3 regions of the Desulfobaculum senezii genome follow, and region 1 is predicted to be linked to each of the others. Evidence: predicted binding sites of a transcription regulator. Region 1 holds the regulator's gene; each other region holds the start of a gene.
The links. The regulator sigma-54, encoded in region 1, starts transcription at its own class of promoters, with help from an activator protein. The targets are predictions, from matches to a motif close to CTGGCACGGNNNNTGCTT.
Positions count from the first base shown of each region.

Region 2: a site for sigma-54 is predicted at 5,195-5,212, ahead of nifJ (pyruvate:ferredoxin (flavodoxin) oxidoreductase). Genes of this name have one in related genera too.
Region 3: a site for sigma-54 is predicted at 3,510-3,527, ahead of flgB (flagellar basal body rod protein FlgB). Genes of this name have one in related genera too.

Region 1 is NZ_BAAHYU010000002.1:1,560,668-1,568,825, forward strand. Features, by position in the region: gene pyrG (CTP synthase) at 196-1,839, shown strand; gene kdsA (3-deoxy-8-phosphooctulonate synthase) at 2,005-2,817, shown strand; gene ACYQ2T_RS07770 (KdsC family phosphatase) at 2,807-3,349, shown strand; gene lptC (LPS export ABC transporter periplasmic protein LptC) at 3,346-3,912, shown strand; gene ACYQ2T_RS07780 (LptA/OstA family protein) at 3,915-4,418, shown strand; gene lptB (LPS export ABC transporter ATP-binding protein) at 4,420-5,142, shown strand; gene rpoN (RNA polymerase factor sigma-54) at 5,367-6,821, shown strand; gene hpf (ribosome hibernation-promoting factor, HPF/YfiA family) at 6,928-7,485, shown strand; gene ACYQ2T_RS07800 (PTS sugar transporter subunit IIA) at 7,482-7,931, shown strand; gene rapZ (RNase adapter RapZ) at 7,934-8,158, shown strand, end outside.
Region 2 is NZ_BAAHYU010000003.1:729,960-738,117, reverse strand. Features, by position in the region: gene ACYQ2T_RS12320 (L-lactate permease) at 1-342, opposite strand, end outside; gene nifJ (pyruvate:ferredoxin (flavodoxin) oxidoreductase) at 1,455-5,111, opposite strand; gene ACYQ2T_RS12310 (sigma-54-dependent transcriptional regulator) at 5,521-6,987, opposite strand; gene ACYQ2T_RS12305 (ATP-binding protein) at 6,977-8,158, opposite strand, start outside.
Region 3 is NZ_BAAHYU010000001.1:125,272-133,429, reverse strand. Features, by position in the region: gene fliG (flagellar motor switch protein FliG) at 1-464, opposite strand, end outside; gene fliF (flagellar basal-body MS-ring/collar protein FliF) at 464-2,074, opposite strand; gene fliE (flagellar hook-basal body complex protein FliE) at 2,112-2,549, opposite strand; gene flgC (flagellar basal body rod protein FlgC) at 2,568-3,008, opposite strand; gene flgB (flagellar basal body rod protein FlgB) at 3,012-3,422, opposite strand; gene ACYQ2T_RS00550 (tetratricopeptide repeat protein) at 3,773-4,336, shown strand; gene ACYQ2T_RS00545 (IMP cyclohydrolase) at 4,572-5,171, shown strand; gene hflX (GTPase HflX) at 5,438-7,084, shown strand; gene ACYQ2T_RS00535 (glycosyltransferase) at 7,014-8,158, opposite strand, start outside.

The sequences.
Region 1 (8,158 bases):
TATGTAGAGCTAGAGATTTTACGGCAGTAGTGCCTCGTATCGACCCGCCGGGATCAGAAAATGTTCCGGCGGGTTGATATTTGATGTATGTTCGCGGGGTACGGAGCACGTGCATAAACGTTTCGTGCGTCACTGCCGGAAGTATTTTTGATAACTCCCTTAAGTTCAAGACAAAAAAGAGGACAGGTCCGGCGAATGAAAACCAAGTTCATCTTTGTCACTGGTGGCGTATTGTCTTCCCTCGGCAAGGGGCTTTCCGCTGCCTCCATCGGCGCTTTGCTCAAGGCACGCGGGCTGACGTGCACCATTCAGAAGCTCGACCCTTACATCAACGTCGATCCTGGCACCATGAATCCCTTCCAGCACGGCGAGGTCTACGTCACCAATGACGGTGCTGAAACTGACCTCGATATGGGCCACTACGAGCGCTTCATCGACGTGCCCATGAGCCAGAGGAACAACTACACCTCCGGCAGCATCTATCACAAGGTCATCACCAAGGAACGCCGCGGCGATTACCTTGGCGGCACCGTGCAGGTGATTCCGCACATCACCGATGAAATCAAAAACGCCGTCCTGAGCCTGGCCAGCGACGACCTTGACGTTGCCCTCATTGAAATTGGCGGCACCGTCGGCGACATCGAGGGCCTGCCGTTCCTCGAAGCCATCCGCCAGCTGCGTATTGACCTTGGCAAGGAAAACTGCCTCTACATCCACCTGACGCTGGTTCCGTACCTTGCCGCCGCCGGTGAAGTGAAGACCAAGCCTACGCAGCACTCCGTTAAGGAACTCCGCTCCATCGGCATCCAGCCCGACATCATGATCTGCCGCAGCGAAGTGGCGCTGGACGAACACCTCAAGGGCAAAATCGCGCTGTTCTGTAACGTGGACCCCGACGCCGTGTTCTGTGCCCGCGACATCAACAATATCTACAAGCTGCCGCTGGCCTTCTACGAGGAAGGTATTGATCAGAAGATCGCCATCATGCTGCGCCTGCCCGCCAAAAATCCGGACCTCGCCCAGTGGTCCGGACTGGCCGAGAAGATTGACCACCCCAAGGGAGAGGTCACCATCGGCATCGTGGGCAAGTACGTGGACCTCAAGGAAGCCTACAAGAGCCTGCATGAGGCCCTCATCCACGGCGGTTTCGCCAACGATGTGACCGTGAACCTCACCTACATCAATTCCGAGGAAATCACGGACGAAAGCATCGCCAAAAAGAAGCTCAAGGGCCTGGACGGCATCCTCGTCCCCGGCGGCTTCGGCTCCCGCGGTGTGGAAGGCAAAATCAAGGCCATCCGCTACGCCCGTGAGAAGAAGATTCCGTTCTTCGGCATCTGTCTCGGCATGCAGTGCGCTGTTATCGAGTACGCCCGCAACGTTGCCGGCATCGACGCCGCCAACTCCGAGGAATTCGACCAGAACACGCCGGATCCGGTCATCTACCTGATGAAGGAGTGGTACGACTTCCAGCGCGGCCGCGTGGAGCGCCGCGACGAAAGCAGCAACAAGGGCGGCACCATGCGCCTTGGCGCGTACCCCTGCAAGCTCGTTCCGGGCACTTTTGCTGGCAAGGCCTACGCTGAGGAAAACATCAGCGAGCGCCATCGCCACCGCTTCGAATTCAACAACGATTATCTGGAAAAGCTCCAGAAGAGCGGCCTCGTCTTCTCCGGTACCTCTCCGGACGGCGAGCTGATGGAGATTGTGGAAGTTAAGGATCACCCGTGGTTCCTCGGCTGCCAGTTCCACCCGGAATTCCAGTCCAATCCCATGCGTCCCCATCCGCTGTTCAGGGACTTCATCAAGGCCGCCAAGGGCCAGAAAAAGGGCAAATAGCTCTTTGACCAGTCATTTACCGGACTCGCTCCCGCACGCCTTCGCCACCTGCGCGAAGGCGTGCGGTGCGCCGGTTGTAGCGGGGCCACTGCGCTGGGTGCCCCTTGCGGCACTCCTTCCGCCGCGCCCCGTCCTCCTTCCCCCGCAGAAAAGGGTATGCTTATGATGACTGCATCCGAACTCTACACGCATTCGTGCGCGCATCCGTTCCTCATCGCAGGGCCGTGCGCGCTGGAAGACCTCGATATCGCCCTGCAAGCGGGCAGGAAAGTGGCCGAAATCTCCAAGGACCTTGGGATTGCGGCCATTTTTAAAAGCTCTTTCGACAAGGCCAACCGCACCTCCGTCACCAGCTTCCGCGGTCCCGGCATGGAGCGCGGGCTGGAAATGCTGGCGCAGGTCAAGGCCGAGACGGGCCTGCCCGTCATCACCGACATCCACTCCCCGGAGCAGGCCGAAGCCGTGGCCGAGGTGGCGGATGTTCTGCAGATTCCCGCCTTCCTCTGCCGCCAGACCGACCTGCTGGTGGCCGCCGCCAAGACGGACAAAATCATCAACGTGAAGAAGGGCCAGTTCCTTGCCCCGTGGGACATGCGTTCCGTAGTGGAAAAGGTTCGCTCCACAGGCAATTCCAAGATTTGGCTCACCGAGCGTGGTGCCAGCTTTGGCTACAATAATCTGGTGGTGGACTTCCGTTCGCTGGCGATTATGCAGAGCCTTGGCTGCCCCGTGGTGTTCGATGCCACGCACTCGGTCCAGCTTCCGGGCGGGCAGGGCGGCTGCTCCGGTGGACAGCGCGAATACGTGCCCATGCTGGCGCGCGCCGCTGTTGCCGCTGGCGCAAACGGTGTGTTCCTTGAGACGCACCCCGACCCGGATTCCGCCCTGTGCGACGGACCCAACTCGTGGCCGCTGACAAAGCTGGACGCCCTTGTCCGCGACCTCGACAACCTATGGAAGCTGCCCCATGAGTGCTAAGCTGACTGCCGCCGCCAAGGAGCGCGCGAAGAACGTGCGCGTGCTGGTGCTGGACGTGGACGGCGTGCTGACCGACGGCGGTCTGTACTACGACGCATCCGGGCACGTCTCCAAGCGCTTCAACGTGCAGGACGGCCTTGGCGTGAAGCTGGCGCAGGGCGCAGGCCTTGTGGTGGCCGTCATTACGGGCCTCAAGTCCAAAGCCGTGGAAAAGCGCGTGCGCGAATTGGGCATCAAGGACTACTACGCGGGCCACACGGCCAAGATTCCGCTGCTCCAGAAGATTTGCGATACCCATGGCGTTACCATGGACGAGGTAGCCTACCTTGGTGATGATTGGGTGGACGCCGGGCCGCTGGCCAACGTGGGCCTGCCCATGGCCGTGGCCAACGCCCAGCCCGAAATTCACGACATGGCCGTGTGGGTCAGTGAGTGCCGGGGCGGCAACGGCGCAGTGCGCGACGCCATCCGCTTTATCCTTGATGCACAGGGCAAGCTGGACATCCTGTGGGCGGAGTGGAAACAGCGATGAACAGAGCGCGTATGCTCCTTGTCGCGGTGCTGGTCCTTGTGACCATGCTTGGCGGGGCCTATATCATTTGGCGCGGGAGCGGCGCATCTGTGGATGATGTGCCCATCACCGCCCCGCCTGTGGATATGGCCATGCAGGGCGTGGAACTCACCCGCAGCGCCGGTGACGGCTCCCTGTGGACCCTCAAGGCCGAGAGCGCCGACTACGAAAAGCAGGACGGCCGCATCACGGTTGAGGCTCCCGTCATCGACTGGACCAAGGAGGGCCGCGAGCCTGTGCATATCGTTGCCCCCAAGGGGCGCGTTGATCAGGCGACGGGTTCTGCGGAATTGTGGCCCGAAGTTGTCGTGACAAGTGGCGATACCACAGTGTATTCCAAGCGTCTGAACTATGACGGCGAGGCGCGGATTATCACACTCCGCGAGGATGTCCGCATTGTGCGCGAGGGCATGACCCTCCGCGCGCCGGAAGTCGTCTATGATCTTTCCACCAATGTCATCACCGCCACCGGGGGCGTGGAGTCCGTCATGGACGGCATGGCCGCCCCGGGCAGGGAGAAGTAGCCTTGAAGACGTTTGCACGCACCGCCGCACTCGCTCTTGCGGGTGTGCTCGTAGCGGCCTCGCTGGCCTTTGCCGCGGCCGCCGATACCGTACCGACCAAAATCACCTCTCAGAAAACCGTTTACGACGAAAGCGGCAAGACCGTCGTCTTTACGGGAGATGTGCTCGTCACCCGGCCGGATATGAAAATCTGGTCCGACAAGATGACAGTGCACCTCACCCCGTCCAATACGCCGGATACGCCCGGAACCATCCGGAAAATTGTCGCCACCGGCAACGTACGCCTGAAGCGCGAGGGCAAGACCGGCACCTGCCGCAAGGCTGTGTACACCGCCGAAGATGGTCTGCTGACCCTCACCGGCAAGCCCGTGCTCAAGGATGGCGAAAATAGCATCGCCGGCAAGATTATCCGCCTGTGGCTCAAGGATAACCGTAGCGAAGTGGAAAGCGGCGACGCACCCGTGGAAGCCATCTTCTTCACCCCGGCTGACGGGGGCGGCAAGTAGCATGAGTGTCCTTTCAGCCAATGATCTGTGCAAGATCTATGGGCAGCGCAAGGTTGTGCAGGATATCGCCGTCAATGTGGCGCAGGGCGAGGTTGTTGGTCTGCTTGGCCCTAATGGCGCGGGCAAGACCACCACGTTCTACATGCTGGCGGGCATCATCAAGCCCAACGGCGGCGCAGTGCACCTTGACGACGAGGCCATCACCATGCTGCCCCTGCACGAGCGCGCCCGCCTCGGCATGAGCTATCTGCCGCAGGAAAGCTCCATCTTCAAAAAGCTGTCCGTGCGGCAGAATCTGGAGATTATTCTGGAGCAGAGCGGGCTGGACAGCGCAGAGCAGAAGCGGCGCGCGGACCAGCTGCTGGACGAGCTTGGCATCACGCGCCTTGCGGACCAGAAGGCCATGCACCTCTCCGGCGGTGAGCGCAGGCGGCTCGAGATCGCCCGCGCGCTTATTCTGAATCCGAAATTCATGCTGCTGGATGAGCCTTTTGCGGGGATTGACCCCATCGCCGTGGATGACATACAAGGAATTGTACGCGGGCTGAAAGAGAAGGGCATTGGCGTGCTCATTTCCGACCATAACGTCCGCGAAACCCTGCGTATTTGCGACAGGGCCTACCTTGTCTACGAAGGCCGCATCATCCTGAGCGGCACTCCGGAAGAAATTTGTGCCGATCCTAAGGCTCGCCGGGTCTACCTTGGCGAGACGTTCTGCCTGTAACCTTCCGGAAATTCTATATAAATCCCTATATTCAAGAACCTTGCCAGTCTTGGTTGCAAGCTTGTTGTGAATGTGGCATGGTGCTTGTGCGGTCGGTAACGAAGTCCGCACAAGCACCATTTTTTTTAGATGCCGTAGGCACTGTCGCACTTCCGCCCCCTTTGACGGGGCAGCCTGATACGGAATCTGCAACGCCAACATTTCGCAAGAAGACATAAGCCAACATGGCACTTGAACTACGACAACAACTCAAGCTCTCTCAGCAACTGGTCATGACACCGCAGTTGCAGCAGGCCATCAAGCTGCTGCAGCTCTCCCGCGTGGAGTTGGTGGACATGGTCCAGCAGGAACTCCTCGAGAATCCCCTTCTGGAGGAGGCCGCCGTCGAGCCGTCGCAGGAGAAGGCCGAGGCCGAGCAGGACGCCCGGTCGGCAGAAGCCGTAGATAACGGCGAAGCCATGGCCGATGGCGTTGGCGATCAGGACGCGATGCAGGGCGCGGATTGGGAAAACTACCTCGGGGAGTTCTCTTCCACGGGGCGGCAGTCCTCGGCGCGTGAAGCGGAAATCCCGGAGGAGGGCTTGTCCTTTGAGGCCCGCCTTTCGTCCAAGCCATCGCTGGAAGGGCATCTGGAATGGCAGATCCGCCTCTCGGACATGACGCCGGAGCAGGTGAACATCGCAGAGGTCATCCTTGGCAACCTTGGCTCGCAGGGCTACCTGCAAAGCACCGTTGAGGAAATCGCCGAGGAAGCCAAGTGCTCCGTGGACGCCGTGGAGGAAACGCTGCACCGCGTCCAGCGCATGGACCCCGTGGGCGTTGCCGCCCGCGACCCGCGCGAGTGTCTGCTTGTGCAGCTGGAGGTCAACGGCTACGACGACCCCATCCTGCACTCCCTCGTCAGCGACCACCTGGAGGACCTTGAAAAGCGCCGCTACAAGCCGCTGGCGCGCAAGTTCCGCCTCACCCTTGAAGGCCTCAAGGAATACCTCGACTTTCTGCAAACCCTCGACCCCATGCCCGGTGCTGCCTTTGGCAGTGGCGAGGCGCAGTACGTCAGCCCGGATGTGCACGTCTACAAGTACGAGGATGACTTCGTCATCGTGCTCAATGACGACGGTTTGCCGCAGCTGACGGTCAATGATTTCTATCTTGATTCCGTGAAGGATGGGCGCGGCGCGCCGGAGAAGGAATACCTGCACGAGCGCCTGCGTTCCGCCCAGTGGCTGATGAAAAGCCTGTACCAGCGCCAGCGGACCCTCTATAAGGTTATGGAGAGTCTTGTGCGCTTCCAGCGTGGGTTCTTTGAGCATGGCGTGACCCGTCTGAAGCCCCTTATCCTCAAGGATGTGGCCGATGACATCGAGATGCACGAATCCACCATCAGCCGCATTACCACCAGCAAGTATGTGTCCACGCCCCATGGCGTGTTCGAGCTGAAATTTTTCTTCAACAGCGCCCTCGGTATGGACGACGGATCGCAGGTCGGCTCCGAGAGCGTGAAGGCACACATCAAGGAACTCATCGGAAAGGAAGATACCAAAAAGCCTCTTTCGGACGAGAAAATCGCCGAGATCCTCAAAGGGCGGCTTCAGGTCAACATCGCACGGCGAACTGTTGCCAAATATCGCAGCTCCCTCGGCATACCGTCCTCCTCCAAACGCAAGCAGGTCTTTTAGGAGGGGCGGAGCGGCGACAACACCCTTTATTTTCAGGCTGAATGCAAGTACACTTTCCTCTATGGTGAGTATTCGATCCAACCCCAGCAGTTAAGGAGGATCGTCGATGAACATCAGCTTGACCTTTAAGAATTTCGAGCCTTCGGACCATCTCAAGCAGTATGCCCGCAAGCGCTTTGAAAAGCTGATCAAGTACGCCGATACCGGCAATGCCGAGTTGCAGATCAACCTGAGTGTGGAGAAGTTTCGCCACATCGCGGAGGTCTCGCTTGCCGGGGACAATATGAACATGTCCGCCGTTGAGGAATCGGAAGACATGTACTCCTCCATCGACCTTGTGCTGGACAAGATGTCCGCACAGGTCCGCAAGATGCGTGAAAAGGACAAGGACCGCCGCCGCGCGCGCGATACCGTGCGCCAGGAGGACGTCGCCGCCCTTGGCGGATTCGACGCCGAGGACATGGACGCCGCATCCGGCCCTGTCATCGTGCAGGCCGACACCTACACGCCCAAGCCCATGATGGCCGACGAGGCCGCCATGCAGCTGGACACCTTCAAGTATGATTTCCTCGTGTTCCGCAACGCTGAAACCGAACGGGTCAATGTCATCTACCGCCGCAAGACCGGCGAGTACGGCCTCATTGATCCCGGGATGTACGAATGAAGCTCGGAGATTTTGTCGATAGCGATTTGATATTCCCTGAACTTTCGGCCAGAACCAAGTCTTCGGTTCTGGCCGAACTTGTGGCCGGGGCTGCGCAGCATGTGCAGGGCATTGACCCTGAACAGGCCAAGGACGTCCTGCTGGAACGGGAATCCCTCGGCACCACTGGAATCGGCGACGGCATCGCCATCCCCCACGGCAAGCTGGAGGGGCTGGACGACATCGTCGTCGTTGCCGCCAGAAGCCGCGAGGGCGTTGACTTTGATGCGCTGGATTTTAAGCCCTGCCACATCTTCTTCCTTGTGCTTGCGCCGGAAAAGGTGGCCGGGATGCACCTGCGCATCCTTGCCCACATCTCCCGTACCCTTAAGGATGAGAAGTTCCGCACGGCCTTCTTGGAGGCTGGCGATAAGGACGAACTGGTCCGCCTTATCAAGGGAGCCTAAGCATGGAACCTGTCGTGCCGGGAGCGGCCACCGAGCCGGATTTTCCCGTCATTATCCTCTCTGGTCTTTCCGGAGCGGGCAAATCCACTGCCCTGAAGGTTTTTGAGGACCTTGGCTTCGTCTCCGTGGACGGGTTGCCCCCGGATGTCATCCCCGAATTCGTGGACCTGTTTCGCCGTCAGAAAGAAGTGTACCACCGAGGATTGACCCTTGGGCTGGACGTGCGT
Region 2 (8,158 bases), on a different contig from region 1:
CGCGAACATGTAGCCAATGATGATGGCCTGCACGCGTCTGTCGCGAGAAATATTCTGGAAGCCGTACTGAATGGTTTCCATACCACCACTGTACTGCAACGTGTACAGAATGAGGATTGCGCCAAAGACAATGATCAAAATGCCAATGGCAGTTACAAAGCCCTGAAGAGTCAGAGCGGCCACGTACCCGGTAGGCAGCTGCCACGCCAAAATAGCGCCCAGTGCGGTAACAAGCCACGCCAGAGGCATAGCTTTGGTTGCAGGCCAACGAAGGCCCACCATAAGCACCAGTGCGAGCGCTATGGGAAGAACGGCGACAAGGGCCAAAACTCCTATGGACATAGAAGGCTCCTTGGAAAGCGAGTTAGAGGTTGAACGATAATCCACACCCTCTTCAACAAATAGCGTGCCAAAACTGCGTTCATCTCATTTTAGCAATGATTTCAGCTTGTTACCGAAATTCACCCTTTGTGATCCCGCGCACAAAAATCAACACACTGTCTGAAAAAAAGGACTCACAAAAACACCGATCATCCCTAGGACGCTTCACTTTCCGCAATCCATCTAATCAGCTCAAATAGTTTACTCTTTTTCACAAAGCGCCTCAGACAGCATCCCAGTTACGCAGTATACTACACGGGTTTGTGCCATTTCTAAAGGGTGTCCGGCAATTCAGACGGTCCCTCAAAATCTGAAAAATCGGACGACAGTCCCCTTCTGGTGAAATTTCATATTTCCCGCATGATTCCTTGGTTTACGGGTTGACGTTCACTTTTGCGGGACACTTTTTCCCGCAAAAGTGAACAAAATGGCTCTTTTTGAAGGTCCACGGCAGTGGACAAAACCCCGCCATGTACGAATATCCGAACGAACGCGACGCAAAAATTTTGCGCTGAGGTGCACTTTTTTTGGCCGAAAGGCCACAATCAGGGAGGAAGAGGGCCACCGGCGACTTGATCTCTACGGCTCTTCGTCCCTTCAGGCCGAACGACCTAGGAGCTCAAGAGAGCAGAGCTGCTCAAAGAAAAGAGGTGAATTGCAATTCCCTAGGATTTTTTTGGACGGAAGCCGCCCGAACAAGAGGGCTGGGCGGGCGGATTCTTCTGCCTTTCGTCTTTCGAACAGCCAGACAGGGATTCTCACCGGTCTTCACTGAGCCCAACGCCCCCAAAAATTCTTCCCCATCTCCACGGACGAGAGCCACACAGGGGTGACGACCGCCCCCGATACCGGCACCCGGCCTGTGCGCACATGGGATTCTCAAGGGCCCACGGCCCTTGAGCCTGCGGAGCAACTGCCTTCCCGCCTTCTCCCCTCGCCCCACCCCCCCCTCATCACAGCCCGCCCCATTCCTCCCGCATCAACGCCTCTAAGCGCTGGACACAAAAAAAGAGGGGCGCGGCTGATGCCGCGCCCCTCTTAGAGAGCGTCGTATGACGATGGCTTACGAGAGCTTATTTGCCCTTGCGGCCGTCGTCGCATGCTTCGCCGGATTCGGGGCGGGCATGCTCGGGGGTTGCGGCGGTGGCGCACTGTTCGCCAGCTTCGCCACCCTTCAGCTCAACGTCGTCAGGGCTGACGACCTTGGGGCCTTCGAGCGCTGCGAGAGACTTGTAGTACTCGAAGCGGTGCATGTACTGCTGCTCGATGGCTGCGCGGAGCTTCTTGGACTCCTCGGGGAAGGTACGTTCCAGCAGGCCGTAGCGGTTTTCGCCGCCCATGAACTCCTGGATGGATCCGTCGGGGTCCTTGGACTCGAAGATGAAGGGGTTCTTGCCTTCTTCTGCGAGCTCGGGGTTGTAGCGGTACAGGGGCCAGTAACCGGACTTGACGGCCAGTTCCTGCTCGTACTGGGAGCGGCCCATGCCCTTACGGATGCCCTGGTTGATGCAGGGGGCGTAGCAGATGATCAGGGAAGGACCGGGGTAAGCTTCTGCTTCCTTGATGGCCTTCATCATCTGCTGCTTGTTGGCGCCCATGGCCACGGAGGCCACGTAGACGTAACCGTAGGTCATAGCCATCTGGCCGAGGTCCTTCTTGCCGGTCTTCTTACCGGAGGCAGCGAACTTGGCGATGGAGCCGAGGGGCGTTGCCTTGGAGGACTGGCCACCGGTGTTGGAGTACACCTCGGTGTCCATGACGAACACGTTGACGTCTTCGCCGGAAGCGAGGATGTGGTCCACGCCGCCGAAGCCGATGTCGTAGGCCCAGCCGTCGCCACCGAAGACCCAGAAGGACTTCTTGGTGAAGAGGTCTTCCATGGAGAAGATCTCGTCGAGGAGCGCGGTGGGAGCCACTTCGCACAGCTGGCCGCGGAGCTGATCGCCGTACTTCTTGGAGAGGTCGGCGTCGTCCTTGTTGTCCAGCCAGTTCTGCATGGTTTCTTTCAGCTCGGCCGGGATGTCGGAAGCGATGGCTTCCTGCACGAGGTCGGCGAGCTTGTTGCGGCGTTGGATGACACCCATGGACATGCCGTAACCGAATTCGGCGGCGTCCTCGAACAGGGAGTTACCCCAGGTCGGGCCGTGGCCGTTGCGGTTGGTGCAGTAGGGGGTGGTGGGTGCGGAAGCGCCCCAGATGGAGGAGCAACCGGTGGCGTTGGCGATGACCATGCGCTCACCGAAGAGCTGGGTCAGCACCTTCACGTAGGGGGTCTCACCACAGCCAGCACAGGCGCCGGAGAACTCGATGAGCGGCTGGAAGAACTGGGAGTTCTTCACGTTGTCGCGCTTGGCGAGCAGGTCGCTCTTGTCGCTGATGTTGGCGGAGGCGAAGTCGAGGTTCTCCACCTGAGCGTCGAGTTGGGTGTGCAGGGGCTTCATGACGAGAGCCTTGTCCTTGGCGGGGCAGATGTCTGCGCAGTTGCCGCAGCCGAGGCAGTCCTGAGCGAAAACCTGCATGCGGTACTTCATGCCCTTCATTTCCTTGGGGGCCTTCACGTCGATGGTTGCGAAGGTCTCGGGGGCGCCGTCCAGCTCATTCTCATTGGCCACGAAGGGACGAATGGCGGCGTGGGGGCACACGAAGGAGCACTGGTTGCACTGGATGCAGTTTTCGGGGATCCACTCGGGCACGTTGATGGCAACGCCGCGCTTTTCAAAGGCAGCGGTGCCAACAGGAGCCAGACCGTCAGCCTCGAAGGCGGACACGGGCAGATCGTCGCCCTTCTGGGCGAGGATGGGACGAACCACGTCGGTGATGTACTCGGGCTCGGCCTTGCCGCCGCGGCAGCAGTCATCGGCAGCAGTCAGCCAGGACTCGGGCACCTTGACCTCGACGATAGCGTCGGCGGCCTTGTCCACAGCCTGGTGGTTCATGTTGACGATCTTTTCGCCCTTCTTGCCGTAGGCCTTGACGATAGCGTCCTTGAGGAGCTTCACGGCCTGATCGAAGGGAATGACGTTGGCGAGCTTGAAGAACGCGGTCTGCATGACCATGTTGATACGGCCGCCAAGGCCCACTTCGCCAGCGATCTTCACGGCGTCGATGGTGTAGAACTTGAGCTTCTTCTCAGCGATTTCGCGGCGGAGGGAAGCGGGGATTTCTTTTTCCATCTGCTCAACAGACCAGGGGCAGTTCAGCACGAACACGCCTTCGTCCTTGATGCCGTCCAGCAGGTCGTACTGGTGCACGTAGGCCGGGTTGTGACAGGCCACGTAGTCGGCATGGTTGATGAGGTAGGTGGACTGGATGGGCTTTTCACCGAAGCGCAGGTGAGAGATGGTGATACCGCCGGACTTCTTGGAGTCGTAGGCGAAGTATCCCTGTGCGAACATGTCGGTGTTGTCGCCGATGATTTTGATGGCGCTCTTGTTGGCGCCAACGGTGCCGTCGGCACCCAGGCCCCAGAACTTGCACTGCACGGTGCCTTCGGGGGTGGTGTCGACCACGTCGGACACTTCGAGGGAAGTGTGGGTGACGTCGTCGTTGATGCCCACGTTGAACTTGGTCTTGGGCTGGTTCACCTTCATGTTGTCGAAGATGGCCTTGACCATGCCGGGGGTGAACTCCTTGGAGCCCAGGCCGTAGCGGCCGGCAACGATGGTGGGCATTTCGCCGCGTTCCATGAAAGCGGTGCAGACGTCCTGGTAGAGCGGATCGCCCAGTGCGCCGGGTTCCTTGGTGCGGTCGAGCACGGTGATGGAGGTGGCGGTAGCCGGCACCACGGACAGCAGAGCGTCGGTGGACCAGGGGCGGAACAGGCGCACCTTCACGAGGCCAACGCGCTCGCCCTTGGCGACGAGGTGGTTGATGACCTCTTCAATGGCTTCACAGCCGGAGCCCATGGCGATGATGACGCGCTCAGCTTCCTCGTGGCCGACGTAGTCGAACAGGCGGTAGCGGCGGCCGGTGATGGACTCGACCTTCTTCATGTTCTCCAGAACGATGGAGGGCAGCTCGTTGTAGAACGAGTTACATGCCTCGCGACCCTGGTAGTAGATATCGGGGTTCTGGGCGGTGCCGCGAATCTCGGGGTGTTCCGGATTGGCTCCGCGCTGGCGGAACTCTTCGATGGCTTCCCAGTTAACGATCTTCTTGATGTCCTCGTAGTCGATGACTTCGATCTTCTGAATCTCATGAGAGGTACGGAAGCCGTCAAAGAAGTGCATGAACGGAACGTTGCTGTCGATGGCGGACAGGTGCGCGACCAGAGCGAGGTCCATGGCTTCCTGCACGGATGCGGAGGCCAGCATGGCGAAGCCAGTCTGGCGGCAGGCCATGACGTCCTGATGATCGCCAAAGATGGACAGAGCGTGCGCGGCAAGAGCGCGTGCGGAGACGTGGAACACGCCGGGCAGCAGCTCGCCGGAGATCTTGTACATGTTGGGGATCATCAGCAGCAGACCCTGAGACGCGGTGAACGTAGAGGTCAGCGCGCCGGCAGCCAAGGAACCGTGAACGGCACCAGCGGCGCCCGCCTCGGACTGCATCTGCTTGACGTTCACAATCTGGCCGAAGATGTTCTTGCGGCCCTGTGCTGCCATTTCATCAGCCACCTCGCCCATTGTGGACGACGGGGTGATGGGATAGATGGCGGAACAGTCGGACAGCGCATATGCGATATGCGCAGTGGCTGTATTGCCATCCATGGTCTTCATGTGTTTAGGCATAAATCCTCTCCTTAAGATTCATGAAACGGTTTCCGATGCATCGGCACGGAACCCGCGGACATGTGGGAAAAGCGCCACAAAGCCAACAAGAACCGTGCCAGAACCTTACCATTTCTTTTTCCCTGCAAAACCGGGAAATTGGCGATAAACCGTACGAACCCACCGGCCACTTCCGCGGCCGGAAAGTCTGTTTTTTCGGACGAAATGCCCACGCACCTGTTTATTCGCTCAACCAGTGGCATACAGCCACTACCATCTTCTTCCTTCCATTTCGAGTATAAGTTGTCCACAAAAAATCCGCCGAAGCGCTGAAATCAACGGGTGGACGGCATCCGCCCCCCGGGACCGGCCCGCGGTCTGTTTTTTCGGACAAAGTGTCAGCTGTCTGAAAAAAAGGACAGCCGAAACATCATTTTGAGGAGATGCCCATCTTCTTCAGCAGCGCGTAATAATGCGAGCGAGAAAGACCGGAAATCTCAAGAATTGTAGACAGTTCGCCGTCATAGCGCTGGAGAAGATACTCCAGATAATGCTTTTCCATGCGGGACTTGAAGTCCTTGAGGCTGGGCACCTCGCCGTCAAACTGCGCCTCCAGCCACGAGGCGGCGTCCTGCGCCGGGCCACCGGCAGGCGGCATGCCGGGCGCGCTGGATGCGGGCTGGTCGTCCTTGCCGCCCTCCAGCGTGGCCTTGGCAACCTTGATGCGCACGTCCTGCGGCAGATGCATGGCGTACAGCGTCTTCTCCTGCCCGGAGGCCACAAAGGCGCGCTCCAGCACGTTGAACAGCTCGCGGACGTTGCCGGGCCAGCCATAGGCTCCAAGCACATCAAAAAAGTCCGACCCAAAGCCCTTGACGGGCAGCTTGTAGTCCTCGCACAGCTTGTTGATGTGATGAATGGCCAGCGGGCGGATGTCCTCGGCGCGGCTGCGCAGGGGCGGCAGTTCAATGGTGATGGTCTTGAGGCGGAACAGCAGGTCCTCGCGGAAGTCGCTGTCCCGGACCATGGACTCAAGGTCCTTGTTGGTGGCCGCAATGAGGCGGAAGTCGCTCTTTTCCTCCTGCGTAGACCCCACGGGCCTAAAGCGCTTTTCCTGCAAAACGCGCAGGAAGGACTTCTGGAGGGAAAGGGGCATCTCGCCGACTTCGTCGAGGAACAGGGTGCCGCCGTCGGCCATTTTGACCAGACCGGTACGGTCCTTATCCGCGCCGGTGAACGCGCCCTTGCGGTGGCCGAAGAGCGTACTCTCCACCAGCGTTTCGGTGAGGGAGGCGCAGTCCACCACCACAAAACGCCCGTCGCGGCGGGGACCGTTTTCGTGGATGGTGCGGGCTGTGAGTTCCTTACCCGTGCCGGTCTCGCCGGTGATAAGGGTGGACGAGGCCGAGCGCGCGGCCTGCGCCATCTGGTCAAAGACGGTGTGCATGCCGGGGCCATGGCCCACCACATTTTCAAGGTTCAGGGCAATGACCGGAGCTTCGGCGCGCTTTTCCTCACGGTATTTGAGGGCGCGCTGCACGCTGAGCATGGTCTGCTTGATGGGCGTTGGCTTGACCAAATAGTCCCACACGCCGCCCTGAATAGCCAATTCCGCCCCATCCGGGTCACCCTGCCCGGTGAGGATAATGACTTCCGGCGAACCGGGGATGGATTTGATTTCGGGAAGCGCATCCAGTCCGTTGCCGTCGGGCAGACGGACGTCGAGGAAGACCACGTCGAAGTCGCGCTCGCGCATGGCCCGCAGGCCATCAGCCAGCGTGCCCGCGGTTTCGCAGTGCAGGAGCATACGCCCCAGCAGGCTCTCCATGGTCCCGCGGACCTCGGGGTCGTCGTCCACAACGAGGATGTTCCCGAATATGTTCTCGTCATTGAGCATTGGTCTGCAAGATTTCCCTTATGGCTTCGGACAGGGTGTTTCTGTCGTAGGGTTTAAGCACAACCTTCACGATGTTCGGCATGGCCTGCGCCGCCTGCACCGCCCGCTCGCGTCCGGAGACCATGAGCACGGGCATGTCGGGCGACACCTCGGCAAGACTGCGGGCCAATTCCACACCGTTTTGCCCCGGCATGTCATAGTCCGTGATGACGAGGTCAAACGGCGTGTCGTCGTGGGCGATGCGGTCCAGCCCGGCTGCCGCGTCGTGCACGGGCACCACACGGTATCCCAGCATTTCCAAAACGCGGGGGATGGTGGCCAGCTGGTCCGGGTCGTCTTCGACGAAGAGGATGCGTCCCTGTCCGGGAGTTGCGGATACCACGCTCCCGGCACTCTCGCCAGTCTCTTTTGCCACGCGTGGCAATCTGACGACGAAAGCGGTCCGCATTCCCGGCGCGCTGGTCACTTCCACACTGCCCTTGTGCACCTTGATGATGCCCAGCACCACGGCGAGACCAAGGCCGGTTCCCTCGGCCTTGCCCTTGGTGGTAAAGAACGGATCAAAAATCTTGTCCACAATCTCAGGCGGAATGCCGGGCCCATTGTCCGCCACGGTCAGCACCGCATAACTGCCCGGCGGCAGGTTGCGCAGCTCGGAGGTGGAGACGTCGATTTCCTCGGTCTCCAGCGTAATCTCCAGCCGCCCGCCCGTGGGCCGCAGCGCGTGGAAGGCGTTGGTGCACAGGTTCATCACCACCTGATGAATCTGCGTCGGGTCCGCAAGGCAGGTGCCCATTTCATTGCCTATCTGCGTGGTGACCTTGATATTGCGCGGCAGAGAGGCCTTGAGCAGGCCCACGGCGTCGCGCACCACGTCCTCAATCTTGACATATTGGAAGCCCTCCTGCGAGGGGCGCGAGAAGGTCAGAATTTTTTTGACCAATCCACTGCCGCGCTGCGCGGCCTTGAGCACGCGCTCCAAATCCTGCCCCGCCGGGGTCTGGGTGTCCACATCCAGCTGGGCCAGCTCCGTGGAGTTGATGATGGATGTCAGGATATTGTTGAAATCATGGGCAATGCCGCCCGCCAGCGTGCCGATGGCTTCCATCTTTTGCGACTGGAGCAGCTGCTTTTCAAGGTTGGCTTCCTTGGTGACGTCCTCACCCGTGGT
Region 3 (8,158 bases), on a different contig from region 1:
ATTTCCGGACGCACACCGGCGGGCAGAGCCTGCAACAGGTCTGCGGCCTGATCGGGATGCAGGTGGCCGAGTATGAGCGCCAGCGTCTGCGGGTGCTCGTTGCGCAGAATCTGCGACAGAATACGCGGGCTGACGTTCTCCAGTTCGCGGAAGGGCGCGGGGCCAGAGTCCAGATCCAGTGCGTCGAGAATGTACTTGGCCGTCTCGGAATCGAGGTTGCGGGTCAAGAGCTTCTTGACGGTATCTGCGCCGCCCATGAGCATCTCGGCATTGAGAATGAGCTGATGATGATATTCACGCAGGACTTCTTCCACCTGCTCCTTGGGGATGGTTTCCATCTCCACCATTGCTTTGGATATCTGGGCGATGTCTGCGCGTTCGAGGCGCTTGAACACCTCGGCGGTAAACTTCTCACCCATGGCAAGCATAAGGATGGCGGTTTTCTGCGCTCCTGTGAGACTCATTATGCGGTGGCCTCCTCTTTGAGCCATGTCTTAATGATGGCCATTGCGCCATCCATGTTCTGTTCAGACAGCTGTAAGGCATGCGCTCTGATGTCGTCCAGCTTCCGCACGGCTTCGAGGTCGCTCTCTTCGTCGTCGCCTTCCACGAGGGCGATGCGGCCCTCGCCTTCGGGCAGGCCGGCAATGCCTTCCACGCCTTCCACCTCGGTCTTGGGCCGGATAAGGGCCATGACCACGGGACGAACCACAAGGATAAGGAAGAGGAAGATCAGCAGACCGTTGAGGAACGGCTTGCCCAGACGCTGCACGTATTCCAGAACCAGCTGGGCGAGGTCGGGACGGATTTCCTGCTCGGGGCCGCCAAAGGAGATGCTGGAGACCTCGATGGTGTCGCCGCGGATGGTGTCCAGACCAACGGCGTTGGAGACAAGCTGCTGGATGCGGTCCAGTTCTTCCTGCGTTCTGGGCACGAAGTTGAACTCGCCCGTGGGCTCGCCGTCGGCGTTCATGACATCCTGATACACACCGTCCACGATAACCGCCACACTCAGACGGTCAAGCTCGCCGATGGGGGAAACGATTTCCTGCTCGACCTTGTTGATCTCGTAGTTGGTGGTTCTGGTCTCGCGGGTGGCCTCCTGATTGGAGATGGCGTCGCCCGGACCTTCGCCGCGGAAGTTCGGCTCATCGGCACCGGCGTTGAGGTTGGCTGCGCCCTGCTGCGTTTCTTCGCTGCGTTGCTCGCTTCGCACCACGGCGCTGTCGGGGTCGTACTCTTCCTTGCGGGTGGTGGTCCGGCTGAAGTCGAGGTCCGCGTTGACCTTGGCGATAACGCGGCCGGGACCGTACAGCGGAGACAGCATCTGCTCAATGCGCAGTTCAAGGGCGCGCTCCACGCTCATTTTCTGTTCCAGCTGCGTGGTGGACAGCGCCTCGGATTCCTTGGGGGAGTAGATGATTTCGCCCTTGGTGTCCGCCACGGTAATGCGGTCCGTGGACAGGCCCTCAACGGCCATGGACACAAGGTTGACGATGCCCGTGACTTCCTCGGGCTTCATCTTCTCGCCCTGCTTCAGCTTCAGGACAACGGACGCCGACGGATCGCTCTGCTCCTCAATGAAGAGGGTCTTGTGCGGCAGCACAAGGTGAACGCGGGCGCGCTCCACCTGCGGGAACTCGGTGATGGTTCGCGCCAGTTCGCCCTGCAGGGCGCGCTGATAGTTGATGCGCTGGACAAAGTCGGTCTGGCCGACCTTGACCTCGTCGAAAATTTCGAAGCCGATGCCCTGCCCGTGCACCTTGCCCTCGCCAGCCACCTTGAGGCGCAGGTCATAGACCTGGTCTGCGGGCACCATGATGGTGGTGCCATCGTCGGTCAGCTTGTACTCAACGTTCTGCTTTTGCAGCATCTGGACGATATTGGATGCGTCCTCGGCGTAGAGCTTGGAGTAGAGCACCCGGTAGTCCGGCTGGTTCAGCCAAACAATGAGCAGAAAGAAGGTGATGATCACCATCCCGGCCAAACCGGCGACCAGCACGCGCTGTGAGAGGGTCGTCTTTCCCCAGAAAGACTTGGCTCGTTCAAGTGTGTCATTGGCGAAGGAGGGCATGAAACGGCTCCGTAGTATTACGTGTGGCTAACAGACGCTAGAAGTGCATCTGCGACAGTTGCTTATAGGCCTCCATGACCTTGTTGCGCACGGCGGAGGTCATCCGCATGGCGACACCGGCCTTCTGGAGGGAGATCATCAGTTCGTGCACATTCTGGGTGCGGCCGGAGGCAAAATCCTCAATCATGGCCTTTTTGTCGGCCTGCAGTTCGTTCACCTTGGTCAGGGATTCCGTCACCGTTTCAGAAAACGGCTTTTCCACTTCCATGAACTGCTTGGCCAGCTCCTGTGCACGGGCGGCGGTGATGGGCTCGTCCAGCCGCTGCTTGCGTACGGCGGTATCCACGGCCGTGGCAAAGCTGGAGGAACTCTTTTCCGTCTTGGCCACGTTCGGGGTGGCATTCAGGCCGTTAATGCTGCCTGTCTGCATGGCACTGCGGTAGGCGCTCAGGCCAACGCTGCGAATATCAACCATTGTTCTGCTCCCTTAGCGCTAGCGGCCGATTTCAAGGGCCTTGTTAAACATGCCCTTCACCGACTGGATGGAGGTGACGCCAGCCTCGTAGGCTCTGGTGGCGGTGAGCATGTGGGTCATTTCCTCAACGACGTTGATGTCCGGGTAGGACACGTAGCCCTGCTCGTCGGCATCGGGATGACCGGGTTCAAAGACGCGCTTGAGGGGCCGGGAGTCTTCGGCAATGCCGAGGACACGGCTGCCCTGCAGTTCGCGCGTCATGGTGTCCTGCATGACCTTGGAAAACGGCGAGTCCACATCGGTGGACGCGCGAACCACGCTGCGCCTGCGGTAGGGGCCGCCCTCGGGCGTGCGCGTGGTTTTGACGTTGGCCAGGTTCATGGAGATGACGTTCATGCTGGTGCGTTCCGTGGACAGGCCGGATGCGGCGATGTCCAGTGCTGTCATGAAATCCGCCATGACTTATCGCCCTCCTCCAGAGATGACTTTGTTGAGGCCCTCGAAGTTCTTCTTCATCACGGTGGTCAGGGCGTTGTACATCAGGGTGTTTTTGGCCATGACCGCCATTTCCTTGTCGAGGTCCACATTGTCCTCGCCATGGATGACGCGATGCTTCAGATTCTTCACCAAATCGGGGCCAAAGGAATTGGCATCAAAAACGTGCGGGATATGGTCCTTTTTCGTCTTGGTCACTTTGCCCTTGGCGTCGAGGTCGAGAGCAGCCTGCAAGTCCTCTTCGAATTCAAGGCGGCGGGCCTTGTAGTTCGGAGTGGTCAGGTTCGCCAGATTGCTCATGACGACATTTTGACGCATAAGCCGCATGTCCAGGACTTTTCCGGTCAGGTTCAGATGCGATCCGAAAAGGCTTTTCATTGCATGTTCCTCCTACATTTTCGCCGCATACAGCATGCGGCACCCCGGCGCAGGGCTCCCCCCGCACACCTTGAGGCACTGTGACCAAAGCAACGGATGTGCCAATACGATTAACACACTGATATGATTGGAAAAGTGCAAAGATTCGCCACTCCACCGCCCAGTGCCGCATCAAAAAAGCGTCAAAGAATCATGGCTGATAGCGCAGCTTTTTGGCATGTGCGTTGCACACAAAAAAGCACCGGGCACGAAGTTCCGGACCGTAAGACAGGCAACCTGGCCCGAAATCTGCATATGGTTTAGTGCCGGAAAATTTTGACCCTACAGAGTCCCACGTGGAGGGGAAAACAATGAGTAACCATCTGGATTACGAGATCAACAAGGAACTTGGAGAGTGCTATCTCTTCATGGGCGACCTCGAAAAGGCGCGCGAGTATTACGACAAAGCCGTCTCCTGCAACGGCGTGCACCCCGACCCCTATCTGGGTCTGGCCACCATCGCCGTGCAGCAGGGCGAGCTTGAAAAGGCGCTGACCCTCTACCGCAAGGCCGCCGATGTGGCTGCGGACGACAAGTCCCTCGCCGGCATGGGTCTTGTGGAAATGGAGCTCGGACGCAATGACGAAGCCTTCGGCCACTTTGTCGAAGCCCTCGAAAAGAACCCCGAGAACCTCATCGCCATCTTCATGCTGGTGCAGCTGGGCCATGCGCTGGAGCGCATTGAAGAAACCCTGCCCCACATGGAGAACTACCTTGCCATTGATGCCGACAAGCACGATGTGCGCTACTCCATGGCGGGTTGCCTGTCGTGCCTTGGCCGCAATGACGAGGCCAAGACGCACCTTGAGAAGATTCTGGAAGGCGACCCCACGCACGAGGCCGCACGCGAACTTCTCGACCAGCTTGGGTCATAACGGAAAAGCCGCCGCGCGTGACGTTCTGGTTCCCTCCCGAACTCCCGCCTTCCGGCATTTTCCGATGACACTATAATCTCCCCTCCCCGCTTGGTTCCCCAGCCCCGACCAGAGCTGCTGGGGCTGGGGTGCCAGGCACCCCAGCCAGCGGGAGGCGGAGCCGTCTTGCCTTGCCTCGCGCCACAATTTCTGGCACAGCCTCCCCAACAGATAACCCTTTCAGCGAGGATTCGACATGGAGCTTGTGCCAATCCGTCGCGCCATTTTGAGCGTGACCGACAAGACGGGACTGGTTGAATTTGCACGTTTTCTTGCCGACAACGGCGTCGAACTTTTCTCCACGGGCGGGACGCGCCGGATGCTTCTGGACGCAGGACTCACCGTCCACTCCGTCAGCGACGTGACCGGCTTTCCGGAAATCATGAACGGCCGCGTCAAGACCCTGCACCCCCACATCCATGCCGGCATCCTCGCCGACAAGGACAACCCCGACCACATGAAGACCCTTGGCGAGCTCGACCTCGCCCCCTTCGACCTCATCTGCGTCAATCTCTACAACTTTGCCGAAGCCGCCAAACAGGGCCTGGACCTCAAGGCCGCCATTGAGCAGATTGACATCGGAGGGCCGTGCATGCTGCGCGCCAGCGCCAAAAACTTCCACTCCGTGCTTGTGGCCCCCGGCCCCCAGCACTACGAGCGCATCACCGCCGCCCTGTCGGAAAACGGCATGCAGGCCCCCCTTGCCCTGCGCAAGGATATGGCCGCCGCCACCTTCCGCCAGACCAACCGCTACGACGGTATGATTGCGGACTACCTTGAAGGCCGCGACGCCTAGCGGGCCGCCATAATGACGACGCCACAACGCCCCGGCGCAAGCATATGCTTGCGCCGGGGCGTTTTATTGGCGCGGCCCTGCGGCGCGCCTTGCCTGCCGCGCCGCGCCAACGTATACAGAAGGGGAAACCACGCGCGGCCCTATGGCCGCGAAAGGGAGACAAGACCATAGCCGCAAAAGTTCAGGGCAACACCCAAGGCCTCAAGCCCAGTCAAATCAAGGCCATCAGCCGACTCTATACCCGCCGCTACCCCAATGACGGGGGCATGACCCCAGATCAGGCGCGGGAACTCGCCATCCTCTCACGCGGCATCAGCCGCCAGATCGCCCTGCTCATCGACAGGCAAGGCAAGCCGTTTATGGTGCTGGTGGGCGACCCCGGCGGCATCTATATCCCCGACATTTCCGGGGCACGCCGCGGCGCGGGGCGCCTGCGCGGCCTGCGCCTTGTGCACACCCACCTTGCGGGCGAAGGCCTCACCGAGGAAGACCTCATGGACATGGTCTTTCTGCGCCTTGATGCCATCACCGCCCTGACCGTGGACGACATGGGCGGGCCCGTGGATGTGTACGACGCCACCCTTATGCCCCCCAATGACGAGGGCAAAAGCTACCGCCGCATGGGGCCTGTGCCCTACCACCGAAACCACATCGACTATCTGGCGCAGGTGGAAGCCCTTGAGGACGAGTTGGCGCGCTCCGGCGCGGTGCTGACCACCGGCGGCGACGCCTCGGGCAAGCGCGACAGGGCCATCCTTGTCAGCGTGTCCACAGCCCCGCGTCCGGCGCAGGAAATCTCCCTCACGGAGCTGGCCGACCTTGCGGACACCGCCGGGCTGGACGTTGGCGGCACCATGATTCAGCGCGTGCGCGCCCTGAACCCCAAAACCATCCTCGGCAAGGGCAAGCTGGCGGAGCTGGAGGTCACCGCGCTGCAGGAAAACGCGGGCGTCATCCTCTTTGACCAAGTGCTAACCCCGGCGCAGATGCGCAACCTTGCCGACGTGACGGAACGCAAGATTCTGGACCGCACCCAGCTTATTCTGGATATTTTTGCCCAGCACGCCACCACCCGCTCCGGCAAGTTGCAGGTGGAGCTGGCCCAGCTGCAGTACACCCTGCCCCGGCTTGTGGGCAAAAACGGCGCGCTGGACCGCTTGATGGGCGGCATTGGCGGACGCGGCCCCGGTGAAACCAAGCTGGAACTGGACCGCCGCCGCGTGCGCGAACGCATAACCCGCATCAAGAAGGAGCTCACCGGCCTGCGCAAACGCCGCAAGGCCACGCGCATGCGCCGCGCCAAGGCCGGGCTGCCGGTCATCGCCCTCGTGGGCTACACTAACGCGGGCAAGTCCACCCTGCTCAACACCCTCACCCGCAGTGAGGTGCTGGCCGAGGACAAGCTCTTTGCCACCTTGGACCCCACCACGCGCCGGCTGCGCTTCCCCGAGGAGCGGGAAATCATCCTCACGGACACCGTGGGATTCATCCGCGAACTGCCCGACGAACTCAAGGAAGCCTTCCGCGCCACCCTTGAGGAACTGGACGCCGCAGACGTGCTGCTGCACGTGGCCGACGCAGGCCATCCCGAGCTGGAAACCCACATCGGCGCTGTGGAAGACATCCTGCGCGACATGGACCTTGCGGACATTCCGCGCATTCTGGTGCTGAACAAGTGGGACAGTCTGGACGACGAACAGCGCATGCTCACCCACAATATGTACCCGGACGCCATCCCGGCCTGCGCGCAGGACCGGCCCTCCCTGCGCCCCCTTGTCAGCGCGGTGCTTGCCAAAGCCTTCCCCGGCTGGCGCGAGGCCACCACGCAGGACTGGGACCCCATCACTCCTGAGGACGATGCGCCTTCGAGCGATGCAGAAGCGGATGAAGCGTTTCCAGAAACCGGCGCATAACCGGCACATAATCAATATGCTCCCGCGCCGAGGCTGACACCTCGGCGCGGGGGACATCCCGCGAAAGCCTCGCGAACTCCAGCACATCATCCCACTGCCAGTCCGCCCCAAGGCGGTGGTACCACGGATAGTCCTCCGGCAGGGCCGGGTCCGCACAGCCCGCAGCCACAGGAATGCCGCGCGCCAAGGCGTCGCGTACCTTGATGGACGAGCCTTGGGTCAGCCCCACCCGGTGCATGGCCATACTGCCAAGGCAAATGTCCGCCGTGGACAGCAGGCGGTCCACCTCGTTGCGCCCCAGCACGCCGTGCCACGCAATGCGCGACAGTCCGAACACCCGCTCCCGCAGGCGCTTGTCCATCTGTCCGGCGATGTGCAGTTCAAAGGCCGGTGCGGCAGGCGCCTTGGCCATGCGCTCCAAAATCACATCCAGCCCGTGCCACGGCTGAAACTCCCCGGCCACCATCACAAGGCGAAGCGGCCCGCCGCGCTCCACATAGCCGCCGCCGCTTGGGGCAAAGCGGTCAACCTCTATGGCATTGGGATGCACCAGCCAGTGGACGTTGCCCGCCCGCCGCGCCTCGGCCTGCGCGATTTCCGGCGTCACTCCCGCTATGGCCAGTGCTCCGGCCTGACGGCGCGGTCCGGTGACGCGCTCCACGCACGCGGGCAATCGCCCGCGCAGTCCCATTTCATTCACGGCCAGCGTGTGGTGCAAAAAAATGACGTTCTCGCGGTGACGCAGGGGCGTGCTGACAATCTCGCCGGGATAATACCGCGCCACAACCACGTCATACTCCGGAGCAAGGCGCTCTACCGCCCTGTTGAACGCCCCCCGCGCCGGACCAAGATTGAGGGTGAGCGCCCGTCCGGACAACGAAATGCGCCCCCCGCGCCCGGGAAAGGTCCCAAGGAGCGCGCGCGGCACATCGGGCATGATGATGTTCACCCCGTCCCGGCCATACTCCCAGTGCTGGGACACGACGTACACGTCCCATTCGTCACCGCTCAGCGCCCGCGCCGCGCGGGCCTCGTCCATGCGTTGCCGGGCAATGCCGGGATAGTATTCCAAAC